DNA from 2 places in the Comamonas sp. AG1104 genome. Region 1 is predicted to be linked to the other one. Evidence: predicted binding sites of a transcription regulator. Region 1 holds the regulator's gene; the other holds the start of a gene.

Region 1 (11,571 bases):
GTCAGCAGCAGGACTCGGCCCAGTTGCTGGGGGTGGCGCTGGAGCGCGTGCTGCCCATCTCCGCCCAGAAGGGGCTGGTCGCCAAGGTGGGGCGTAACGACAGTCTGCTTCAGGCCAGCGGTCTGCCCGCTTTTGAAGACCTTCTGGCCAATGGCATCATGGGGCAGCGCCAGAAAGTGCTGCAGGCCGCAGTGCGCACCAATGTGCAACAACTGCGATCGCAGGTGGAGCGCGTCATCAATATGCGCCGCGGCGATCTCGACGACCAGCTGGCCGAGCTCTGCGGCCTGCGCGGAAAGAATGCGACGGTGATTGCCGGCATGCGTTCCCGCATCGAGGCCGAGCACAAGGAGTTCGACCAGAGTGCCGGCCGCATCCAGGCCATGCGCAGCATCCATCTGCGCATGCTCAAGGAGCTGTTCCGGCTTCTGAGCTCGAGAACCTTGAAGGCCGAACTGTCGCAGCTCAAAGAGACCCTGGGTCAGCGCGGGCTCAAACTGGGCCTGCGCAACGTCTATGAGCAGACCTTCGGGCGTCTGCATGCCGTGGCTGCCAGGGTGCAGGTCCAGGCCGATGAAATCCAGACCATGATGAGTGCCTCGTTCAAGGAGCTCAATGCGGAGTTCGGCTTCTCCCTGCAGACGCCGCCGCAGCTGGTGCTGTCCGAGCTCAAGGACGACTTGCGCAGCATCGAGGGCAGTTACACCCAGTATCTGGGGCTCAGCAGTGTCATCAGGCTCGGCAGTGCCGACTTTTCGCAGCGCCTGATCAAGGCGCTGGCGCTGCGTCTGCGCACGGTGTTTGAAGCGGCATCGAACGATGTGGATATGTGGAGCAAATCACTGACTGCGCCGGTCGATGCACAATTGCGCGAACGTAAACGCAGTTACACGCGCCGCCTGGAGGCCGTGGACCGGATCAGCGGTGCAGCCACTGAGCTGGAGGAGCGCATTGCCGAGATGGAAAATGCGCAAGCCCGCCTGGGAATGCTGCAGACGCAGCTGATCAGCGCATCGGCACAACTGCTGGATCCGATTGCGGCCGAACGGCCGCAGGCCGTGTCCATGCCGTTGGACATCAACCTGGTAGCTTGAAATCTTGACTCTCCCTTCGATTGCCACAGCCGTAGTGCAGTGGCAGGCCAGCCATGGCCGCAATCATCTGCCCTGGCAGCAAACCCGTGACCCTTACCGCGTCTGGCTGTCTGAAATCATGCTGCAGCAGACCCAGGTCAGTACCGTGCTGGGCTACTACCAGCGCTTCCTGGATGCTTTTCCGGATGTGGCCAGCCTGGCTGCTGCTCCGCAGGATGCCGTGCTGGCGCTGTGGAGCGGCCTGGGCTACTACAGCCGTGCGCGCAATCTGCATAAATGCGCGCAGACCGTGATGGAGCAATGGGGCGGGGCTTTTCCGCAAACGGCCGAAGAACTGGCGACCCTGCCAGGCATTGGCCGTTCCACGGCCGGCGCCATTTCGTCGTTCTGCTTTTCCGAGCGGGTGCCGATTCTTGATGCCAATGTGCGACGTGTTCTCACACGGGTGCTGGCGTTCGATGCGGACCTGGCGCAGTCCAGAAATGAAAAGCAGCTCTGGGAACACGCCCAGCAACTGTGCCCCACCGAGAATCTGCACGAAGCCATGCCGCGCTACACCCAAGGCATGATGGACCTGGGCGCCAGCGTCTGCACATCGCGCAAGCCCACTTGCCTGGTGTGCCCCTTGCACTCCGAATGCCGGGCGGCCCGCGCCGGCAACCCAGAGAACTATCCCGTGCGCACGCGCAAGATCAAGCGCAGCTCCGAGTCCTGGTGGCTGCTGCTGGCGGTGGATGCACAGCGCCGCGTATGGCTGCAAAAGCGTCCGCAAGCCGGTATCTGGGCCGGGCTTTACAGCCCGCCGGTCTTTGAAGACTACGCGGCACTGCAAAGCCATGCGCAGGCCGCTTGGTCTCAGGACGGGACCCGGGGCTGGCAGGATCTTCCAGGCTTTCTGCATGTGCTGACCCACAAGGATCTGCACCTGCATCCGGTTCTGGTGCCCGTCGATCAGGCGCATGCAGCCCTGGTGTCAGAGGTCGATGAATCGTGCTGGGCGGATGCAGCGGCCTGGGCCGAGCTGGGTCTGCCGGCTCCCATCCGCAAGCTGCTCGATGCCGAGCTGGCCTGAGCGCCTGCCGCATGAATGAAAAAAAGGTGACGGCCGGCGTCACCTTTTTTCATGGCTGCAGATTTCAGAAGCGCAATCTGGGTATCAGCATGGAGCAGCGCAGCCCCATCAAGGCCAGCCACAGGGCCCTGGCCTGCGGGTTGCTGCGCTGTGCCTGCAATTGCCGGCCGGCGGCCACCACCTGCTGGCGCAGGACTTGCTGCGCGCTGCGGTCGCCCTGACTTTGTGCACTCAGCCAGAGTTGCTGGTACTGCTGCACGCTGAGCTGGCAAGGCTGGCCGAGCAGATGGCGCGACGAGGTGTTCAGCAAGGCCTGGGCCTGCGGGGTGTGCCGTGACTGGTTCATGCGGCCTCCTCTTGTTTCGAAGACTTGCTTGGCGCTTCGCTCTCGCTGCGCCCAAAGGCATACCAGTCCACATGACGGGTGCAGACCATGACCAGGGCCAGCACGCCGAACAGGGCGATGGAGCCGACGACCAGAGCGGTCTGCTCCAGCTGCAGCAGCACATACAGCAGGCCGTACAGGGCCGAAATGGCAATCGCGAACGGCAGGCCGCGCCTGATGCTGCCCAGAATGTGGCTGGCATAGAAGGCCAGCAGAGCCACGCAGGAACTGGCAGCTATCGCATAGGCCGTGGCAAAGCCCAGGTGTTCGGACAGGCTGATGAGCAGCAGGAAGAAGCTGCACAAGGCCGAGCCGACCAGCAGGTACTGCACGGGGTGAACGCGCAGCTTTTTCATGACTTCGAACAGGCCGACCGCGACAAAGGTCAGGATCACAAAAAGAATGCCGTATTTGGTGGCGCGCTCGCTCAGCGAGTAGACATTGACGGGGTTGACGAACTCCGTGTCCATGGTTTCGAGGCAGGGGCCGCTGTCGTCATGGCCACGGGCTGCAGAGGCGGCATAGGTTTCCGAGCTGCCCCAGTAGCCGGGGCTGCAAAGACGTTGCTGGCGGGTGAAGGCCGTGCTGGCAGAGGTGGCCAGCGAGGACAGCTCCCAGCTGGCGGTGAAGCCGCTGTCCGTCACCTCGCGTCGGCTGGGTAGAAAGCTGCCGCCAAACGAGGGGTGGGGCCAGTCAGCTGTCAGCGTGACCTTGCTTTCCGTGGCGATGGGGCTGAAGGCGAGCTGCTCGGTGCCCAGCAGTTGCAGCTTGAGGTCCAGGTTCAGGGCTTGGCCTTTTTTCAGCAGGCTGGCGTCAATCTCTGCCTGAATGCCTTTACCGTAGCGCTCCAGCGGCGTGCCGGATTCGACCGCCAGATCCTGGCCGTTGGCCTGCAGCGTCGCGCTGCGGATGCCACGGGGGTCGCTGAGCGCAAATGCCACAAGGACCTTCTTGCAGCGCACCACGGCGTTGGGCTCGCTGGGCTTGGGCAGCTCCGCATACTGCGCGGCGTTGGCAAAACCGGCTGATATCTGGTCGTGCAGCACATAGGTGTTGATATGGTGCAGGCCGCGCGAGCGCTCTTCCATCTTGGCATTGGCGTCGTGGTTGAGCGTGTCGGGCAGCAGCATGCGCTGGAATTCCCGGGTGCTGTATTCGATTTTCTTGCCGTTGGTCGTGCTGGTTGTCTCCGTGCAGTTCTGCACCAGGGCAGGACCAATCAGCGTCTGCGTGCCGGCCAGGCTGGAGACCACGCTTTGCACGGCGTAGTCGCGGTTGCGGATGCGGTCTTTCACCACATCCTGAATCATGGACAGGCCGGCCATGAGCAAGGCCAGAACGATCAGCAGTGAGACTGTCTTGAACAGCAGTCGGTTTTTCATGCGTGCTCCTGAATGAGGGGTTTCAGGACGCAGTGTCGGCAGCGACTGTGTGGACGCAATGAAGTCTGTGAAGCGGGTGTGAAGTCCTGGCCGAAAGCCTTGGTTGCTCAGCTTTGGGGAGCGAAATCCAGTGTCACGACAAGGCCGGGGTGACGATTGCGTACCTGCATGCTGCCGCCATGAAGATGCATGATGCGGGTGACGATGGACAGGCCCAGCCCGGTGCCGCTACGCTCTCCGTTGGGTCTGGGGGTCGTGAAGAAGCGCTCGCCCAGGCGGGCCAGCAAGGGCTCGGCAACACCTGGGCCCTGATCACTGACGGTGATGCGGTGCGGAGCCAGCTCAAGCTCGATCACGCTGTTCTCTGCAGAGAAATCCAGGGCGTTCTGCAGCAGATTGCTGATGGCCAGGGTGACCAGGCCGGGCTCCCAGGGGCCGCTGCTGTCCACGCCACTCAGGCGCATGGTCATGCCGCGTTGCTCTGCATGGCTTTGCAGGGAGGCCATGGCTTGCCGGGCACATTCCATCAGGCTGCAGTCATGGCTGGTGTCCAGTTGCTGGCGCTGCTCCAGACGGCTGAGCTGCAGCAGCTGGTCGATCAGGTTCTGCAGGCGCAGGCTCTGCTCCACCACCTGTCTGGCAAACATGGCCCGGTCCTGGGGCGGCAGCTCTTCCTGCAGCAACTCGCCCGCGCCGCGTATGGCGGCCACCGGGCTTTTGAGTTCGTGGGTCAGGGCGCGTACATAGCCCTCGATATAGTCGCGCCCTTCCAGGCGCTTGCGCATATTGTCCATGGCCTGGGCCAGCTCGCCGAGCTCGCCGGGCATGTCGGGTATGGCCGCAGGAGCAGAGGCCTGTGCGGGATGGGCAGACTCGTTGAGGGTGGGGGCCTGTACATGCTGCGCATAGTTGCGCAGCCGGCGCACGTGAAGCACGAACCACCAGGTCACGGCACAGCCCACACCGGCGGACAACAGCACAAACAGCAGGCCGCCGCGCAGAATCTTCTGCTCCGCGCCGTCGACGATTTTCTGTACCGAGCTGGAGGGCTTGGAGGCGGTCAGCACCCCGGCAATCTGGCCGTCCACCATGATGGGCGCGGAGACATACATGACGCTGCTGGATTCGTCCTCCTTGACGGCGCGCGTGGTGCGTGCGCCATATTCACCGCGCAGCGTCAGATAGACATCGCGCCAGCGCGAGTAGTCGGCGCCCTGGTCCCTGCCCTGGGAGTCGAACAGCACCATACCCCGGGCGTCGGTGACGGTGATGCGCAGATCCAGCGTGGTCTTGCGTGTGTCCCAGATCCAGGCCTGTATCGGCTTTTGTGTGTAGCCCTGAAGCTGAGCAGCAAACGTGCTGTCCGCACCGGCTTGCAGCCGACCTTTTTCCATGTCGGCACTGGCCAGTGTGGCAAGCGCATAGGCGGTCTCCACCAGCGTGTCCTCGGTCACCTTGCGCACGCTGGGCTTGATCTCCACCATGAAGACGCGCAGCACGAAAAAGGCGGCCAGACCGTTGATCAGGAAGAAGGCAAAGAAGAGGCGCAGGCCCAGACGCATACCGGCTATCCGGGCTGGTTCAGGCTATAGCCCAGACCGCGGTGGGTGACGATGAGCTCCTGATCGGGCAAACGCTCGCGCAGTTTGGCGCGCAGGGTCTTGATGTGGGTATCCACCGTGCGGTCCGTGCTCTCGCTGTCCAGCCCCCAGATTTGCTCCAGCAAGGCGTCGCGGCTCAGGATACGGCCTGCCGCGTTGACCAGGCTCTGCAGCAGCTGATATTCGCGCCTGGTCAGATCCAGCGCCTTGCTGTGGATCAGAGCTCGTTGTCCTTGCTCATCTATTTGCAGTGCTTTCGCAAGCTGGGCGGTCGCTGCAGGCTGAAATTGCCTGGAGCGACGCAGCAGGGCTCGGGTGCGCGCCAGCAGCTCGCGGGGGCTGAAGGGCTTGGTCAGATAGTCGTCCGCGCCCAGTTCCAGGCCCAGAACCTTGTCCATCTCCTCGCCTCTGGCACTGAGCACCAGTACCGGAACAATGGAGCCGGCAGAGCGCAGCTCGCGGCACCAGTCCAGGCCGTTGCCGTCGGGCAGGCCCACATCCATGAGCAGTACATCAAACGCTGTCCTGCTCCACTGCTGACGCGCATCGGCAATCAGCAGGCTGTGGGTGACGGCTATGCCCTCGCGCTCCAGAGCGTAGCAAATCGTTCTTGCAATGGCCGGGTCGTCTTCGAGCAGCAGCACCTGCATGGCTGACGTCTGAGGGCTGAGCATGCGGTTCAGCTGATCGGCTGGATGGCGTCCGGGGCCAGAAACTGCTGCGAGACCTGGATGAATTTGTCACGAAAATCCAGTGATCGGTGGCGGCGCACGGTGGGCCAGTGCTTCTCGAAATGCTTGGCCAGGGCTTCGACGAGAAAGACCGAGCGGTGCTGCCCGCCCGTGCAGCCTATGCCCACGGTGACATAGCTGCGGTGATCTCTGGCCAGCAGCGGCAGCCAGCGTTCGAGGAACTGCTGTATATCCAGTTGCATCTGCTGCACCTCGGGCAAGGCGCCCAGATAGTCGGCAACCGGCTTGTCCAGGCCCGTCAAGGCACGCAGTTCATTGTCGTAGAAGGGATTGGGCAGCATGCGCACGTCAAACACATAGTCAGAGTCTGTGGGCATGCTGTGCTTGAACCCAAAGGACTGGAACATCAGCGTCATCTGCCCTGTGGGTGCTTCGATGATCTGCTTGATATAGCTTTGCAGCTGCGCCGACTTGAGGTCGCCTGTGTCGATGACGATGGAGCGGTCGCGCAGCAGGCCCAGCAGCTCGCGCTCCTTTTCAATATCGAGCTCCAGTGCCTGGCGCTCGTTCGTCTGGGAGCCCGGAGACAGAGGGTGGCGTCTGCGGGTTTCCGAAAAGCGCCTGATCAGAGTACTGCTGTCGGCATCGAGAAAAATCATGCGTGGCATCAGCCCCTGCTTTTTCAGGCGACGCAGCTGGTCAGGCAGCTGAGGCAGGCCCTTGGCGCTGCGTGCATCCATGGCGATGGCCACTTTCTCGTCCTGATGGTTGAGCTTGAGCTCCACAAAGGATTGCAGCAGTTCCGGGGGCAGGTTGTCGACGCAGTAGTAGCCAGCATCCTCCAGCGCATGCAGCGCAACGGATTTGCCCGATCCGGACATGCCGCTGATCAGAACAATCTCCATGGACATGATTTCAAACTCCTCTGACTTTGCCGCTTTTGCGTGCTGTAGTGCTGGCCTTGGCATTTCGGGCCTGGGTGCCCGATGGGCGCAGGGCGATGCTTGCGACCTGCTTTGCAGGCAATCTTGCCATGGCCAGCATTTCTCTGGCATGGGCCATGGTTGCTTCGGACAGGTGCTCGCCGCCCAGCATGCGGGCCATCTCCATCTCGCGCTCCTCGCCCGCCAGCGGGTCCACGCTGCTGATGGTGGTGTTTGACTTGGGGCGCTTGGTCACCCGGTAGTGCTGGTCTGCATAGGCAGCGACCTGGGGCAGGTGAGTGACGGCCAGCACTTGGCGCGAATCGCCGAGCGAGTGCATGAGGCGGCCCACGGTTTCGGCCACCGCTCCACCCACGCCGGAGTCCACCTCGTCAAAGATCAGGGTTCCGGCCTGGCCCAGTTCGCTGGTGGTCACGGCAATGGCCAGCGAGATACGTGACAACTCGCCGCCCGATGCCACCTTGGCAACGGGTTTGGGCGTGGCGCCGGTATGGCCTGCAACCAGAAAAGTGATGCTGTCCATGCCGGCGGGACTGGCTGCATCGGCATGCTCCAGCTGCACCTCAAAACGGCCGCCCTTCATGCCCAGACTTTGCATGGACTGGGTGATGGCGCGCGACAGGCGTGGTGCTGCCAGGGTGCGCTGCTGCGAGATTTTGCGCGCCTCGGCCTGATATCTGAGGTGGGCGGCCTGCTCTTTGGCGCGCAGCCCCTCCACATCGACGGCAGCATCCAGTTGGTGCAGCTCCTGTCTCCAGCCTTCGAGCAGGGCGGGCAAGTCCTCGGGCGTGCGCTTGTAGCGGCGCGCCAGCTGCATCCACAGCGACAGACGTTCATCGAGATCGGCCAGCAGCTCGGGGTCCAGATCGGCGCGGCGCAGATAGGCCTGCAGCGAGTGACGGGCATCGTGCAACTGGGCCACACAGGAGCCCAGTACGTCGGCAATGCTCTGAAACTCGGGCTCAAGGTGCTCCTGGTCCTGCAGCATGTGGTGGGCCCTGCCCAAGGGGGTGGCCGCTCCCGCATCGTCATCCTCCAGCAGTTGCAGGCAGGACTGGGCCGAGTCCATCAGGGTCTGCGCGTGTGACAGACGTGTGTGCTGGGCATTGAGCTCATCCCACTCTTCGGCGTGCGGCGACAGCTTGTCCAGTTCGGAAATCTGCCATTGCAGGCGCTCTCGTTCGCGCTGCAGATTGTCCTGGGCCGAGAGCGCCTGCTCCAGAGCCTGATGATTCTGGCGCCAGTCCTGCCAAAGCGATTTGAGCTGGGTCGTTTCAATGCCGCCGTAGGTATCCAGCATGGCGCGTGCTGCGTCCGGGCGGGTCAGGCTTTGCCAGGCATGCTGGCCGTGAATGTCGATCAGCTGATCGCCCAGATGGCGCAGCTGCGTGGCCGTGGCGGGCGATCCGTTGATCCAGGCACGGCTGCGGCCCAGGCTGTCAATGACGCGGCGCAGCAGCAAATCCTGTTCCTGCGCAAAACCCGACTCTTCCAGCCACTCATGAAGATGGGGTGGGCAATCGAACTCTGCGCAAATATCGGCCTGAGGGCAGCCTTCGCGCACCACCTGTGCATCGGCTCGTGCGCCCAGCACCAGTTGCAGAGCGTCGAGCATGATGGATTTGCCGGCCCCGGTTTCGCCGGTCAGCACCGTGAAGCCGGTCTGCCAGTCCAGATCGAGTGACTGGACAATCACAAAGTCCCGCAGGACGATGCGCTTCAAGGCCATGGTCAGACGCCTCCCTCGTTCCAGCCCAGCTTTTTGCGCAGGGTGTCGAAGTAATTCCAGCCCTTGGGGTGCAGAAAGTGCACGCTGTGATCGGCGCGCGTCACCAGGATGCGGTCGCCATGCTGCAGCGATTTCAGTGACTGCATGTCAAAGTTCGCGCTGGCGTCGCCTCGGCCGCCCACCACCTCGATAGTCACTTCCTGGGCGTCGGAGAGCACGATGGGGCGATTGGAGAGGTTGTGCGGCGCTATGGGCACCATCACCCAGGCCGGAATCGAAGGGTGCAGCATGGGGCCGCCGGCCGATAGCGCATAGGCGGTGGAGCCCGTGGGGGTGGCTACGATCAAGCCGTCCGCGCGCTGGTTGGAGACAAAGCTGCCGCCGACCTCAATGCGCAGCTCCACCATGCCCGAGGTCGAGCCACGGTTGACCACCACATCATTCATGGCCTGGGCTTCAAACACGCACTGGCCGTCGCGCATGACGCGAGCATTCATCAGGGTGCGTTCGTCTTCCTCGTACTCGCCCTGCAGTATGGGCGTGATGGAGGCTTCGAATTCATCCAGGGCGATATCGGTGACAAAACCCAGGCGCCCCTGGTTGATGCCGACCAGCGGCGTGCCATAGCGCGCCAGATGGCGGCACACGCCCAGCATGGTGCCGTCGCCGCCCACCACCAGGCCGAGGTCGCAATGCCTTCCCAGGCCGTCCACGTCCATGCTCGGGTAATCGGGCAGGCCCGCGTAGATGGCGGACTGGGTATCCAGAATCACCTCACAACCCAGGCTGCGCACGTAACCGGCAATCCGTTGCAGCGCTTCGCTGGCTGCATCGGACGGAACGCCTGCTGCGGGTGTGTGGTACTTGCCGATCAGGGCAATATGGTGGAACGTGGATGTCATCTGGGAAATTACATCATTAAAATGAAATCATGCTCGACGAACGTGCCAAGTTATTGCTCAAAGCGCTGATCGAGCGTTACATCGCTGACGGTCAACCAGTCGGCTCGCGCACTCTTTCACGTGCATCCGGGCTTGAATTGTCGCCTGCCACCATACGCAATGTGATGGCCGACCTGGAAGAGATGGGTCTGATCATCAGCCCTCACACATCGGCAGGCCGCGTGCCGACAGCCAGGGGATACCGCCTGTTTGTCGACACCATGCTGACAGTGGATCGCAGCGATCTTGTAACGCCCGGCCTGATGCCTGAACAGCCGCAGAAGGTGATTGCCAATGCGGCCAATCTGCTATCCAACCTCTCCCAGTTCGTGGGTGTGGTCATGGTGCCGCGTCGCAGCTCCGTCTTCAAGCATATCGAGTTCGTGCGCCTGTCGGAGCGGCGCTTTCTGGTCATCATCGTCTCGCCCGAAGGCGATGTGCAAAACCGTGTGATCTTCACGGATGTGGATTACGAGTCCTCGCAACTGATAGAAGCCTCGAATTTCCTCAATCACCATTACGCCGGTTTGACAATGGAGGAGGTGCGCTCGCGGCTGCAAACCGAGGTGGAGCAATTGCGGGGTCAGGTTGCCAGCCTCATGCAGGCGGCGGTGAATGTAGGCACTGAGGTCATGAGCAACCATGATCGCGAGGATGTGGTGATCGCCGGCGAGCGCAATCTGCTGTCCGTGAGCGATTTTTCCAGCGACATGGGCAATCTGCGCCGCGCTTTCGACCTGTTCGAGCAGAAAACGCAAATCCTCAGGTTGCTGGACTTCTCCAATCAGGCCGATGGCGTGCGCATCTATATCGGCGGCGAGAGCCAGACCGTACCGTTTGAAGATCTGTCCGTAGTGAGTGCTCCCTATGAACTCGACGGCAAGGTGGTCGGTACCTTGGGGGTCATCGGCCCCACGCGCATGCACTACGACAAGATGATCCAGATTGTCGATATCACATCCAAACTGGTGAGCAATGCTCTGAGCCACAAGCGTTAGGCCCTACAATGGCGAAGTTTTTCTGGTGGCAGCCACGGCTGTTGTCAGTGTTGGGGCGTTAGCTCAGTTGGTTAGAGCAGAGGACTCATAATCCTTTGGTCGTCGGTTCAAGTCCGCCACGCCCTACCAAGCTGCATGAAAGCCTGCCGTCTTCATCGATGGCAGGCTTTTTCTTTGTATGAACGCGAAAAAGTTGTCGATTTGGTCAGAGAGCCGTTTTTGCACTGCTAGAATACAACCCTGTTGCGGCTGTAGCTCAGCTGGATAGAGTACTTGGCTACGAACCAAGGGGTCGTGGGTTCGATTCCTGCCAGCCGCACCAAAAAACGTCAAGCCTCAGAACTGAAAAGTTCTGAGGCTTTTTCGTTTCTGGGCTCAGGCTTTGGGTATCAGCAATGTGAAGCTGCTGCCTTGGCCCAGCTGGCTGCTTATCTGCAGGCTGCCGCCATGACGCTGTGCCACGGTGCGCGTGAAGGCCAGGCCCAGGCCCACGCCATCCATGCGCTGGTGCTGCTGCAGGCGCTCGAAGGGCTGGCTGAGCCTGGTCAGCGACTCCTCATCCATGCCGGGGCCGTGATCGCGCACTGCAATGCCCCATCGGCTGCCTTGCTCAGCAATACGGATTTCCACAAGGGCGCTGGCATCGGTATCTTGCGGCTTGCCGTACTTGATGGCATTGGTCAGCAAATTGATGACGGCGCGGTGCAGCAGACCGGGGTCGCCATGCACGCAG
Region 2 (11,571 bases), 190 kb from region 1:
TCGTCCTGCACGGCGCCAAACGCCTGCACGGACAAGGCCAGTACCTCTTCGCGATAGCCATCACTGCGCTTGAACTCCCTGTAACCGCTGCCCGCCGTGATCGCCACCACGCAATACTGGCCCTGATACACCATGGCGCGAGCCATGCTCTGGCCTGATGCCAGGGCCAGCATCTGTGGCGGCAGATCCAGCCGCATGCCCGGCTGCAGCTGCACATCCGAGGAAGACATGACCAGGCCCGAGCGGTTCAGGTAGGCCACCCGCCTGCCGCCTGCACCTGCTGCCTGAACGCCGGTCACGCCCTCGAGCATGGCCTTGAATTCACGCTGTGCATGGAACACCAGGCCGATCCCGCCCAGCACCACGCCATCGGCGTTGCGTATGGCCGCGTGATAGACATAGGTCGGGCCGTCACCCTCGTGCTGCACACAGGGCCGCCATGGCGACACGTGATAGGCCTGGGACCCTTCCAGTGCCAGGACCTCGTGCAGGCTGTCAGCCTCTATATGGCTGCCCTGCAGTTCCCGGCCCTCTGCCTGCCCTCTCTGGCTGACGGCCACGACTTTGCCGCGGGCGTCATAGACCATGATTTGCTGGTAGACCGTATAGAGGTCGTGAATGCTGGTGAGCAACTCACACGCCTCACTCACTCGATCCCCAGCCCTTTCCCCCAGGGCCAGGGCCTCCAGCAATTCAGACAGCTGCGGCGTCAGTGCCCACCAGCGGCAGTCATTGGCGCGTTCGTAGAGATTGCGATCGAGCAGATCCACCAGCAGACTGGTCAACAGGCTGTTGTCCCGCAGTGCGGTATTGAGCACCGTGCCATAGAGCGCATCAATGGATTGAGAGAACACCTCGTTGGTCCGCGCCCCCGTCTCGCCAATCTGCTCCAGCACGGCTTGCAGCCGCGTGTTGTCCATCTGCTTGCCTGCCGTCATCACCCGCCCGTTCCAGACCACACGGCGTATGGTGTCCGCCGCGCTGTGGATCGCGTGCAGGGGCGGGCAGAAACGGTGCGCGTGCGCCAGCAGGCCCTGGGTCACCGCAGCATCCAGCCCATCCAGGCCTGCCTGCGACTGGAGGCCAAAGGCCAGCTCCAGTGGCGTCATGATCTGCGCCCGCCAGCCTTGGGGGCCCATATAGCCCTGATAGCCTGCCGATGCCGCAGACTGCACCAGATAGGTGCGTCCTCCATGCACATACAGCGCGCTCGCACCATCACGGTGAGGCCGCACATTCGCACCCACACCAATCCAGTGCAGATCGCTGCTGGCCAGCACCTGACCCCGCTCATCAAGCAGCAGGGCGATGCTGGTCTGCGCCTCAGGTACGCCACTGCCGTCAGCCTGGTCTCGTCCGCTCCAGATGCCTTGCATCTCGCCATCAAAGTCAAAGCACAGGCACAGCACGCCCATGGCTTGCCGGTTGATAGGGTGCAGCATGCGATGCGCATAGATCAAGCCACTGTCGTGGCCCGGCAGCAGGTCGGTGGCACCGAAGCTCTGCACAAAGCCCTGGCTTTGCAGAGCGCGGGCAATCAACGCATCCCGGCATGGCTGATCTGCGGCCTGACTCCCCTCGCGAGCACTCGCTCGCACCTGGCCTTCGGCATCCAGCAGCAAAATGTCCGCGTAGACCGTGTACTTGCTGCGGTAGGCACGCAGACGCTGGGTGATGGCCGCCTCGTCGCCATCCGCTGCGGCCATGAACTGGCACAGCATGGCGTCGGTCGCCAGAAACCCCACGTCGGCCGTGCGCTCGTAGAGATTGCGCACCAGGGTATCGATCAGATGCTGTGCCTGACTGGCCAGCCCCACCGTCACTCCCGTCACGGCCTGCATCACCATGGACTGCACCAGGTCCTGCTCCAGCCGCTCGAAGCCGCCACGCGTGGCGGCCATCATGGGCAGCAAGGCCTGCGCTTCCTGAGGGCAATTCATCTTGGCGGAGGACTCTATGAGCCGCCACATCAGATTCAGCTCCCTGAGCGAACTCTCGCAGCGCCCGACCTGGCGCATATGAGGAATGAAGACTTCTGTCTGCAGCAGATCCTGGGCGCGCTGCGCCGGGGCAGTCATGGTTTCTAGAGGCATGTTCTGCCAGAGCAAAAGCCAGGCCTATTTGTAAAAACACGTTACACATGACTAAGAACAAACCCTGTTTCCTCACAGATTTGTCCTGCGAACGGCCGGGGAGAGGTCTTGAAAGCTCAGGAAATTGCCTTATTATTAGCACTCAATGGGGTTGAGTGCTAACAGCTTGACCCTAGATATTCCGAATGTCGGCCAGGATGGCTGGCAAGTCTTGTTTCAACTTTGTTGATGTATTTAGGAGTTGGTATGAACCTGCGTCCCCTGCACGATCGCGTGATCGTCAAGCGCCTCGAAAACGAAACCAAGACAGCCTCGGGCATCGTGCTCCCTGATGCTGCCACCGAGAAGCCTGACCAGGGCGAAGTGCTGGCTGTGGGTCCCGGCAAGCGCAATGACAAGGGCGAACTGATCGCCCTGAACGTGAAGGTCGGCGACCGCGTTCTGTTCGGCAAGTACTCTGGCCAGACCGTGAAGATCCACGGCGACGAGCTGCTGGTCATGAAGGAAGACGACCTGTTCGCAGTCGTCGAGAAGTAATCCTTCCCGAACACATCCCCCTCTTCATGGCTGTCGGCGACTGATTGACAAGCGCTGGCAGCCCAATTGAACCCCATTCTTTAGGAGCCAAAAATGGCAGCAAAAGACGTAGTTTTCGGTGGTGAAGCCCGTGCACGCATGGTTGAAGGCGTGAACATCCTGGCTAACGCAGTCAAGGTTACCCTGGGCCCCAAGGGTCGCAACGTGGTGCTGGAGCGCTCTTTCGGCGCCCCTACCGTGACCAAGGACGGTGTGTCCGTGGCCAAGGAAATCGAACTCAAGGACAAGCTGCAGAACATGGGCGCACAGCTCGTGAAGGAAGTGGCCTCCAAGACCAACGATATCGCTGGTGACGGCACGACCACCGCTACCGTGCTGGCCCAAGCCATTGTGCGCGAAGGCTCCAAGTACGTGGCCGCCGGCCTGAACCCCATGGACCTGAAGCGCGGCATCGACAAGGCTGTCGCCGCCCTGGTGGAAGAGCTGAAGAAGCAATCCAAGGCCACCACCACTTCCAAGGAAATCGCTCAAGTTGGCTCCATCTCCGCCAACTCCGACGAATCCATCGGCCAGATCATCGCTGACGCGATGGACAAGGTCGGCAAGGAAGGCGTGATCACGGTTGAAGAAGGCAAGTCGCTGGATAACGAACTCGACGTCGTCGAAGGCATGCAGTTCGACCGCGGTTACCTGTCGCCCTACTTCATCAACAATCCCGAAAAGCAAGCCGCTGTTCTGGACAACCCCTTCGTTCTGCTGTTCGACAAGAAGATCAGCAACATCCGCGACCTGCTGCCCACACTGGAAGCTGTGGCCAAGGCCGGCCGCCCCCTGCTGATCATTGCCGAAGACGTCGAAGGCGAAGCCCTGGCGACTCTGGTGGTCAACACCATCCGCGGCATCCTGAAGGTTGTGGCTGTGAAGGCACCTGGTTTCGGCGACCGCCGCAAGGCCATGCTGGAAGACATCGCCATCCTGACCGGCGGCAAGGTCATCGCTGAAGAAGTGGGCCTGTCGCTGGACAAGGTGACCCTGGAAGACCTGGGCCAGGCCCAACGCGTCGAAATCGGCAAGGAAAACACCACCATCATCGACGGTGCTGGCCAAGCTGCTGAGATCGAAGCCCGCGTCAAGCAAATCCGCGCCCAGATCGAAGAAGCCACTTCCGACTATGACCGTGAAAAGCTGCAAGAGCGCGTGGCCAAGCTGGCCGGCGGTGTTGCCGTGATCAAGGTTGGCGCTGCCACCGAAGTCGAAATGAAGGAAAAGAAGGCCCGCGTGGAAGACGCCCTGCACGCTACCCGCGCTGCAGTGGAAGAAGGCATCGTGGCCGGCGGTGGCGTGGCCCTGCTGCGCGCCAAGCAAGCCGTTGGCGCCCTGGCTACCGGCAATGCCGAACAAGACGCCGGCATCAAGCTGGTTCTGAAGGCCATCGAAGCCCCTCTGCGCGAAATCGTGGCCAACGCCGGTGGCGAGCCCTCGGTGGTCGTGAACGCCGTGCTGAACGGTTCCGGCAACTACGGCTTCAACGCTGCCAACGACACCTACGGCGACATGCTGGAAATGGGCATTCTGGACCCCACCAAGGTGACTCGCACTGCTCTGCAGAACGCCGCTTCCGTGGCTTCCCTGCTGCTGACCACCGAGTGCATGATCGCCGAAGCCCCCAAGGCTGACGCAGCTCCTGCCATGCCCGACATGGGCGGCATGGGCGGCATGGGTGGCATGGGCATGTAATTGCTCTGCTGCTGACCGGGTGGTTTGCTCCACCTGGTTTGCTCACAACAAAAAGGCCGCATCTGCGGCCTTTTTTTACATCCACTTGATATGCACGCGCGCTTCCGCCAATAAAAAGCCAGCCAATATATTTGGCTGGCTTTGCGTTCAGATGAGTTGATGACAATTAGAAGCGGTGGCGCAGACCAACAGTGATACCGGTACGTTTAGTAGCCTGATTGGTCCCATCCAGAACGACACCTGCTCCTCCCTTGGTTTTCGTGTAATCAACAGCAAAATAAGCATCGGTTCGCTTGGAGAATGCATAGTCCGCTACGGCAATGATGAAATCGGCCTTACCGTTATACATGCCGCCATTGGAGCCACTTTGCTTGGCATGATAGTAATGCACCCCTGCATTCAATTGAGGGGTGACTTGATAACCGAAGCCAACCTTGATCATTTCTCGCTTATTTGCCGCATTCAAAGGTGAAGTTCCCGCAACAAATCCACCATTGGAACTACCCGTCCAGAAGTTATTAAGCACAGCAATATCAGTTGCTTGGTATGCGATAGGCGCACCGCTATTGTCCTTGCGCTTATTCTGGGCATAGCCCGTCATCAGGTACAAGTTACCCATTCTGTAAGAGCCCCCTAAAGTCCATGCATCGACCTTGGTTCCGCCTGGCAACGTTGTGCTCAAATAACCGAGGCCAGCAGATATTCCGTTTTGTGAATAACGCAAATAGCCGCCCGCAGTCTTTAGGCCTGTACTAAGACCTGGTGCAAAGACACCTTTTTTAGCAAAGGTATCTCCCTCATCAAAAGAATATTGAATACTGCCACGAACAGGCCCGAACTCTGCCGTGTACTTCAGCATATTATTCGCACGCGCCCCCATTGCCATACCAATTTCGGGCTTGTATGCATCCATATATGGAGAATATGGAAATGACGCATATGTTGACGTCACCAAGTCAAACAACATGTTGTATTGACGACCCAAGGTCAACTGCCCAAAGCTACTGCTGCGCAGACCAACCCATGATTGAGCAAAATATGGTTGAGCCGTGCTTGAAGAACCGGAGTCCGTCCAAAAGCGATTTTCCAAATTGGCAATCGCAGTCAAACCTCCACCCAGATCCTCCCTGACATTGATACCCCAGCGGCTCTCCGACATGCCGCCACCAATCATTTTTGTCAGACCGCTTTTATTCGGCCCCTCATTAGTCGTATGACGAATCGCTGCATCCACAATGCCATACAGTTGCACGCTGCTTTGTGCATATGCCATGGACCCTAAGCCGCCCAGAATCGCTACAGCTATAGTTTTTTTCACAAACGAAGTTGTCATTGTGTTGCCTCTCTCTTAGTTCAATTCGCAAACAGTTGGTGGAAAATTCATTCTAGAAATGCTTTCCTCAACCGCGCGCGCATTGGCACAAGCGCAACACAGGCCTTTCCCTTTGGGGACAAACCTCTCAGCAAACACCCTTTCAGGTTTAACCCCAGAAATAAAAAAAGGCCTGTCTTTCGACAGGCCTTTTGGCTTTTAAGCAGTTACTGGCTTATGCCAGCAATTGATTAGAAAGCGTGGCGGATACCAACTTGCACGCCAGTCTGGTTGCGGGCAGCACCGCTGTCCTTCAGACCGATTTGGTTGCTAACGCCCTTGGCGTTCAGAGCCATGAAAGAGCCGTCCTTGTTCTTCAGGTAAGCCACGGTACCGTACAGAGCAGTGCGCTTGGACAGGTTGTGGACATAGCCCAGGGACAGTTGGTGAGCCTTGGTGTCATCAGCCTTTTGATCGTACATAGCGTACTGCAGCTTCACTTCGCCAACGCCACCCACAGGAGCGGACACGCCCAACAGGTAGTTGTTGAACTTAGCGCTGGAACCTTGCTCAGGCTTGTACTTGATCTGCTGAACGTTACCCACAACCTTGGCCACGCCAAAGTTGTAAGAAGCGCCGATGGACATTTCGTCACGATCACCAGCTTGACCGTAGCTCAAAGTACCGTAGGCAGCAGTCACGCTCAGAGGACCGTTGTCATAGCCAACGTTACCACCGACGTAACGGCCAACTTTTCCGCCCAGAGTGATCTGGTCAGGAGTACCTGCGTAGATGGTTGCACCCTTCTTTTCATCAAACGCATAGCTGATGTTGGCGGTGAAACCGCTGAAGTTAGGCGAAGAGTAGGACAGCATGTTGTCCTTACGGATCGTGTTGCCGTCAGCAATACCAGTGCCAGCCCAGTCAGCATAGCCCATGTTCTGACCGATACCGGTAGCACCGAACAGGTCATACTTCAGACCAGCGCGGAAAGTGGGAGTTGTTTCACGACCCAGGCGAACTTCACCGAAGTTGCCAGACAGACGCACGGTAGATTCACGACGGAAATTAAAACCACCCAGAGCAGCATTGCCGTCGTCAGTACCCAGTTCGCCTTCCAGCCAGAAGCCAGCCTTCAGACCGCCACCCAGGTCTTCAGTACCGCGCAGGCCCAGACGGCTTGTAGCGTTGCCGCTGCTGTGCACGCCGTACTTGGCGTTGTTGCCGACAGCGTTGTCGACGTAAGACACGCCAGTATCAACGATACCAAACAGGGTCACGGAAGATTGAGCCATTGCGGCGCCGGAAGCGGCCAGCACTGCCAGGGCGATCAGAGATTTTTTCATTACGAGTTACTCCAAGGTTTAGAAGGGCGCCGGTTCTATGGGAGAGAGACTTGAGCCTCGAGCTCCACCGGTTTCCCGCGCCAACCTCCTGGTGGGGAAGTTGGGTCTATTGCACCAGACCCCCGAGCCCAGCGCAAAGGAATTCACCCAAAACTGCTCGATTCGGCGCGTTTTCGTTGCACCACCGCAACAAACACCAAGCCGCACTAGCGGGCACACCCTTAAGGGTTTCGGCCTAGGATTGCCCCAGCGCAAGTTGCGGATGAGCCACTCTGGTGTACCTTATGTGCATTGACGCCAGACAGGCGCCGCACTGAGTTCTTTTTAGCCATGGACAAGTTTCTGACCGCTGCCGATGCAGCTCTTCGCACTCTGTTTGCCGACCCGGTGGCCGCAGAGCGCTCGCCTGCAGCAGGGATCGCCGAAGCCGATCTGAGCGATGAGCAGCGCAAGCTCTCTGCAGCCTTGATGCGCGTCAACCATGTGGGCGAGGTCTGCGCTCAGGCGCTGTACAACGCCCAGGCCATGGTGACCAAGGACATGAAGTTGCGCGAGCATCTGCTGCATGCCGCTCGCGAGGAAATGGACCACCTGGCCTGGACCCGCGAGCGCCTGCATGCTCTGGGTGACAGGCCCTCGTTGCTGAACCCGCTGTGGTTTGCTGGCGCTTTTGCCATCGGTACGATTGCCGCCAAATTCAGCGATGCCGCCAGCCTGGGTTTTGTGGTCGAGACAGAAAATCAGGTTTCTGCCCACCTGGCAAGCCATCTGGGTCGCCTGCCCGAGGAAGACGAGGCTTCGCGTGCCGTGGTCGAGCGCATGAAGGATGACGAAGAGCGTCATGCCGCAGCAGCGATCGACGAAGGTGCGATGCAGCTGCCCCCGATTGCCCAGGGGCTGATGCGTGTGGCGGCCAAAGTCATGACGTTTACGGCGCATCGCATCTGATTAGCGTCTGTTCAACAAAAACGGGCCGTTGAGGCCCGTTTTTCGATCAAACGTCCAGTTCAGGCTTCGACGATGTCGAAACCCGTAGTGATTTCGGCCGTCTTGCCCAGCATGATGGTCGCCGAGCAGTATTTGTCGTGACTCATGGCAATGGCGCGTTCGACGGCACCGGCCGGCAGGCTCTTGCCGCTGACCGTGAACTGCATGTGAATCTTGGTGAACACCTTGGGGTCGGTCTCGGCGCGCTCGGAAGTCAGCTGCACGCTGCAGCCCTTCACATCGTGGCGGCCACGCTTGAGGATGAGCACCACGTCGTAGGCCGTGCAGCCGCCGGCGCCGGCCAGCAGCATCTCCATGGGGCGCGGTGCCTGGTTGCGACCGCCGTTGGCCGGGTTCTTTTCGTCCGGCGCGCCATCCATATTGACCACATGGCCGCTGCCGGTCTCTGCCACAAAACCCATGCCCGAGCGCGTTCCGGTGGCCGCGCCTGTCCAACTAACCGTGCATTCCATTGTTTTCCCTCTCGAAACTGTTGCAATTTTGCATCAAATACATAAAAACCCGAATCTTTTGATGCACAGAAAACACAAGACCCATACAATACAACCCAAGCGTTACCTGTGAGGTCAAACCCGCAGGCAGACTGCAGATTACTGGTTAATCCTTATCTGTATCGCACCCTTTGTCTCCTCCACCTCCTCTAATGGTGGATTCAGCCCCTAGCTCCTGAGCTAGGGGCTTTTTTTCGTGCCTGCGCATCCTGCTTCTCAGAGCAGCAGCATGCACCTCTTGAGCGAGTACTGCAGCGCAGCAAGCAAGCGCCTATCATGGTCGGCTTCCATGCACCCGGCAGGCTGATTACCCTGACTCTGGTGCTCTGCTTTCGATTTGCACCATGACTCAAGCCCTGACCCCTGCCGATTATCTGACTCGCATCCTCAATGCACGCGTCTATGACGTGGCCGTGGAGTCGGATCTGGACATTGCCAAGAACCTCAGCCGACGCCTGCACAACAAAGTGCTTCTGAAGCGCGAGGACCAGCAGCCCGTGTTCAGCTTCAAGTTGCGCGGCGCCTATAACAAGATGGCCAATCTGACGGCCGAGCAGCTGCAAAAGGGCGTGATCTGCGCCAGCGCGGGCAACCATGCCCAGGGCACGGCGATGAGCGCCAAGAAGCTGGGCTGCCGCGCCGTGATCGTGATGCCCACCACCACACCCCAGGTGAAGATCGATGCCGTGATCGCCCTGGGCGGTGAGGCGGTGCTGGCCGGAGAAAGTTACTCGGACGCCTACAAGCATGCCGTCAAGCTGCAAAAGTCCGAGGGTCTGACCTTTGTCCACCCCTTTGACGACCCCGATGTGATTGCCGGCCAGGGCACCATCGCCATGGAGCTGCTGCGCCAGCTGCAAAAACTGGGCAGCCAGCGTCTGGATGCCATCTTCGTGCCCATCGGCGGCGGCGGCCTGATTGCCGGCATTGCCAACTACATCAAGGCCGTGCGCCCCGAGGTGAAGGTGATCGGCGTGCATACCAAGGACTCGAACGCCATGATGCAGTCCGTGCAGGCGGGCGAGCGCGTGGAACTGGCCGATGTGGGTCTGTTCGCCGACGGCACGGCCGTGAAGCTGGTGGGGGCGGAAACCTTCCGTGTCACCCAGGGCCTGGTGGATGACTATGTGACCGTGGACACCGATGCCGTCTGCGCCGCCATCAAGGACATCTTCACCGACACCCGCTCCATCGTCGAGCCATCGGGCGCCCTGGGCGTGGCGGCCATCAAGCAGTACGTGGCCAGGCACAAGACCAAGGGCGAAACCTACGCGGCCATACTGAGCGGCGCCAATATGAACTTCGATCGCCTGCGCTTTGTGGCCGAGCGCGCCGAAGTCGGCGAGGAGCGCGAAGCCCTGTTCGCCGTCACCATCCCCGAAGAGCGCGGCAGCTTCAAGCATTTTTGCGAGGTGGTGGGCAAGCTGCCCGGCGGCCCACGCAACGTGACCGAGTTCAACTACCGCATCAGCCACGACAGCAAGGCCCATGTGTTTGTGGGTCTGACCACGCCAACCAAGGGCGAGAGCGAGAAGATCTGCAAGAACTTCCAGAAGAACGGCTTCGAGGCGCTGGATCTGACCTTTGACGAGATGGCCAAGGAGCATCTGCGCCATATGGTGGGCGGCCACTCGCCGCTGGCACAGGACGAGCGTCTGCTGCGCTTTGTCTTCCCCGAGCGCCCCGGTGCGCTGTTCAAGTTCCTGAGCCTGATGGCGCCGACCTGGAATATCTCGCTGTTCCACTACCGCAACCAGGGCGCCGACTACGGCCGCATTCTGGTGGGCATGCAGGTGCCGGCCAAGGACCACAAGAAGTTCGACAGCTTCCTCAAGAACCTCGGCTATCCCTGGGTGGAGGAAACCGACAATCCTGCCTACCAACTGTTCTTGAAGTAATAAAAATAGGAGCTACCACCACGCTTCCTGTATCGATTTCAGATAGAAAAGACCCTGAAATAAATGAACACAAAGCGCAAGTAGCTCCTTTTTTATTCGCAACACCATGCAAGCCCTGCGCCACTATCTGCTGGCCGTCCAGTTCTTCAGCCGCATCCCCGTGGCCGGGCGTCTGGCGGCCTGGGTGGGCTGGAGCCCGGAGATGCAGCGCGCCAGCGCCGCGCATCTGCCGGGCGTGGGCTGGCTGGTGGGTCTATGGGCAGCGCTGCTGCTGGCAGCCCTGCTCTGGCTGCTGCCGGCAAGCCCCTGGTCGCCGCTGGCGGCGGCGCTCATCAGTACCGCCGGCACCTTGTGGCTGACCGGCGGTTTCCATGAAGACGGCCTGGCCGACGTTGCCGACGGGCTCGGCGGCCTGGTGCCAGCCGAGCGTGCGCTGGAGATCATGAAGGACTCGCGCATCGGCGCCTATGGCGTGATGGCCCTGCTCATGGCCCTGCTGACCAAGGTCGTGCTGATCGCCCTGCTGCTGTCCGTCATGCAGCCGTTCTGGGGACCGGTGCCGGTGCTCATACTCGTGTGCTGCATTCATGTACTGTCACGCTTTGCACCGCTGGTGTTGATGCACAGCCTGCCCCATGTCGGCCTCGCCGCGAGCAGCAAGACCCTGCATATCGCGGGCAGGCAACTGGGCTGGCAAGGCCTGCTGACTGGCGGCCTCTGGTGCCTGCCAGCACTGGGGCTGCTGGGCTGGCTCGGCGTCTGGAGCTTTGTTCCCAGCCTGCTGGCGGCCATGCTGGTTACCACCTGGCTGCTGCAGCGCTGGCTGCGTAAGCGTCTGGGCGGCATGACGGGCGACTGCCTGGGCGCCTGCCAGCAACTCAATGAACTGGCGCTGCTGCTGACCAGCTGCATCTATCTGCGCCAGTTGCTTCAGGCATGAAAACACTATGGCTGGTGCGCCACGCGCGCCCCTTGATCGACACCGAGCGCTGTTACGGCCGCCTCGATATCGCCGCCGATGCAGAGGCCACCCGGCAAGCCGCTCAGGCCTTGCAGCAATCTTTGCAGCCCCTGCATGGCCAGTTGCAGATCCGCCATTCGCCGCTAAAGAGATGCAGACAGCTGGCGTTGGATCTGCAGGCACTGGAG

The links. The regulator HrcA, encoded in region 1, represses chaperone genes, less so after heat shock. The targets are predictions, from matches to a motif close to TTAGCACTCNNNNNNNNNGAGTGCTAA.
Region 2: a site for HrcA is predicted at 2,229-2,255, ahead of groES (co-chaperone GroES). Genes of this name have one in related genera too.

Annotation. Positions count from the first base shown of each region.
Region 1 covers NZ_QQAS01000002.1:385,206-396,776, forward strand. Annotated here, with positions in the region: gene DFO48_RS06415 (dynamin family protein) at 1-1,094, shown strand, start outside; gene mutY (A/G-specific adenine glycosylase) at 1,099-2,166, shown strand; gene DFO48_RS06425 (hypothetical protein) at 2,231-2,512, opposite strand; gene creD (cell envelope integrity protein CreD) at 2,509-3,933, opposite strand; gene creC (two-component system sensor histidine kinase CreC) at 4,041-5,495, opposite strand; gene DFO48_RS06440 (winged helix-turn-helix domain-containing protein) at 5,501-6,184, opposite strand; gene rapZ (RNase adapter RapZ) at 6,214-7,137, opposite strand; gene recN (DNA repair protein RecN) at 7,142-8,899, opposite strand; gene DFO48_RS06455 (NAD kinase) at 8,902-9,801, opposite strand; gene hrcA (heat-inducible transcriptional repressor HrcA) at 9,831-10,838, shown strand; tRNA gene DFO48_RS06465 (tRNA-Ile) at 10,891-10,967, shown strand; tRNA gene DFO48_RS06470 (tRNA-Arg) at 11,084-11,160, shown strand; gene DFO48_RS06475 (CHASE2 domain-containing protein) at 11,214-11,571, opposite strand, start outside.
Region 2 covers NZ_QQAS01000002.1:197,204-208,774, reverse strand. Annotated here, with positions in the region: gene DFO48_RS05545 (chemotaxis protein CheW) at 1-2,093, opposite strand, end outside; gene groES (co-chaperone GroES) at 2,340-2,630, shown strand; gene groL (chaperonin GroEL) at 2,724-4,367, shown strand; gene DFO48_RS05530 (porin) at 4,534-5,700, opposite strand; gene DFO48_RS05525 (porin) at 5,931-7,025, opposite strand; gene coq7 (2-polyprenyl-3-methyl-6-methoxy-1,4-benzoquinone monooxygenase) at 7,356-7,973, shown strand; gene DFO48_RS05515 (OsmC family protein) at 8,033-8,485, opposite strand; gene ilvA (threonine ammonia-lyase, biosynthetic) at 8,869-10,422, shown strand; gene DFO48_RS05505 (adenosylcobinamide-GDP ribazoletransferase) at 10,529-11,362, shown strand; gene DFO48_RS05500 (histidine phosphatase family protein) at 11,359-11,571, shown strand, end outside.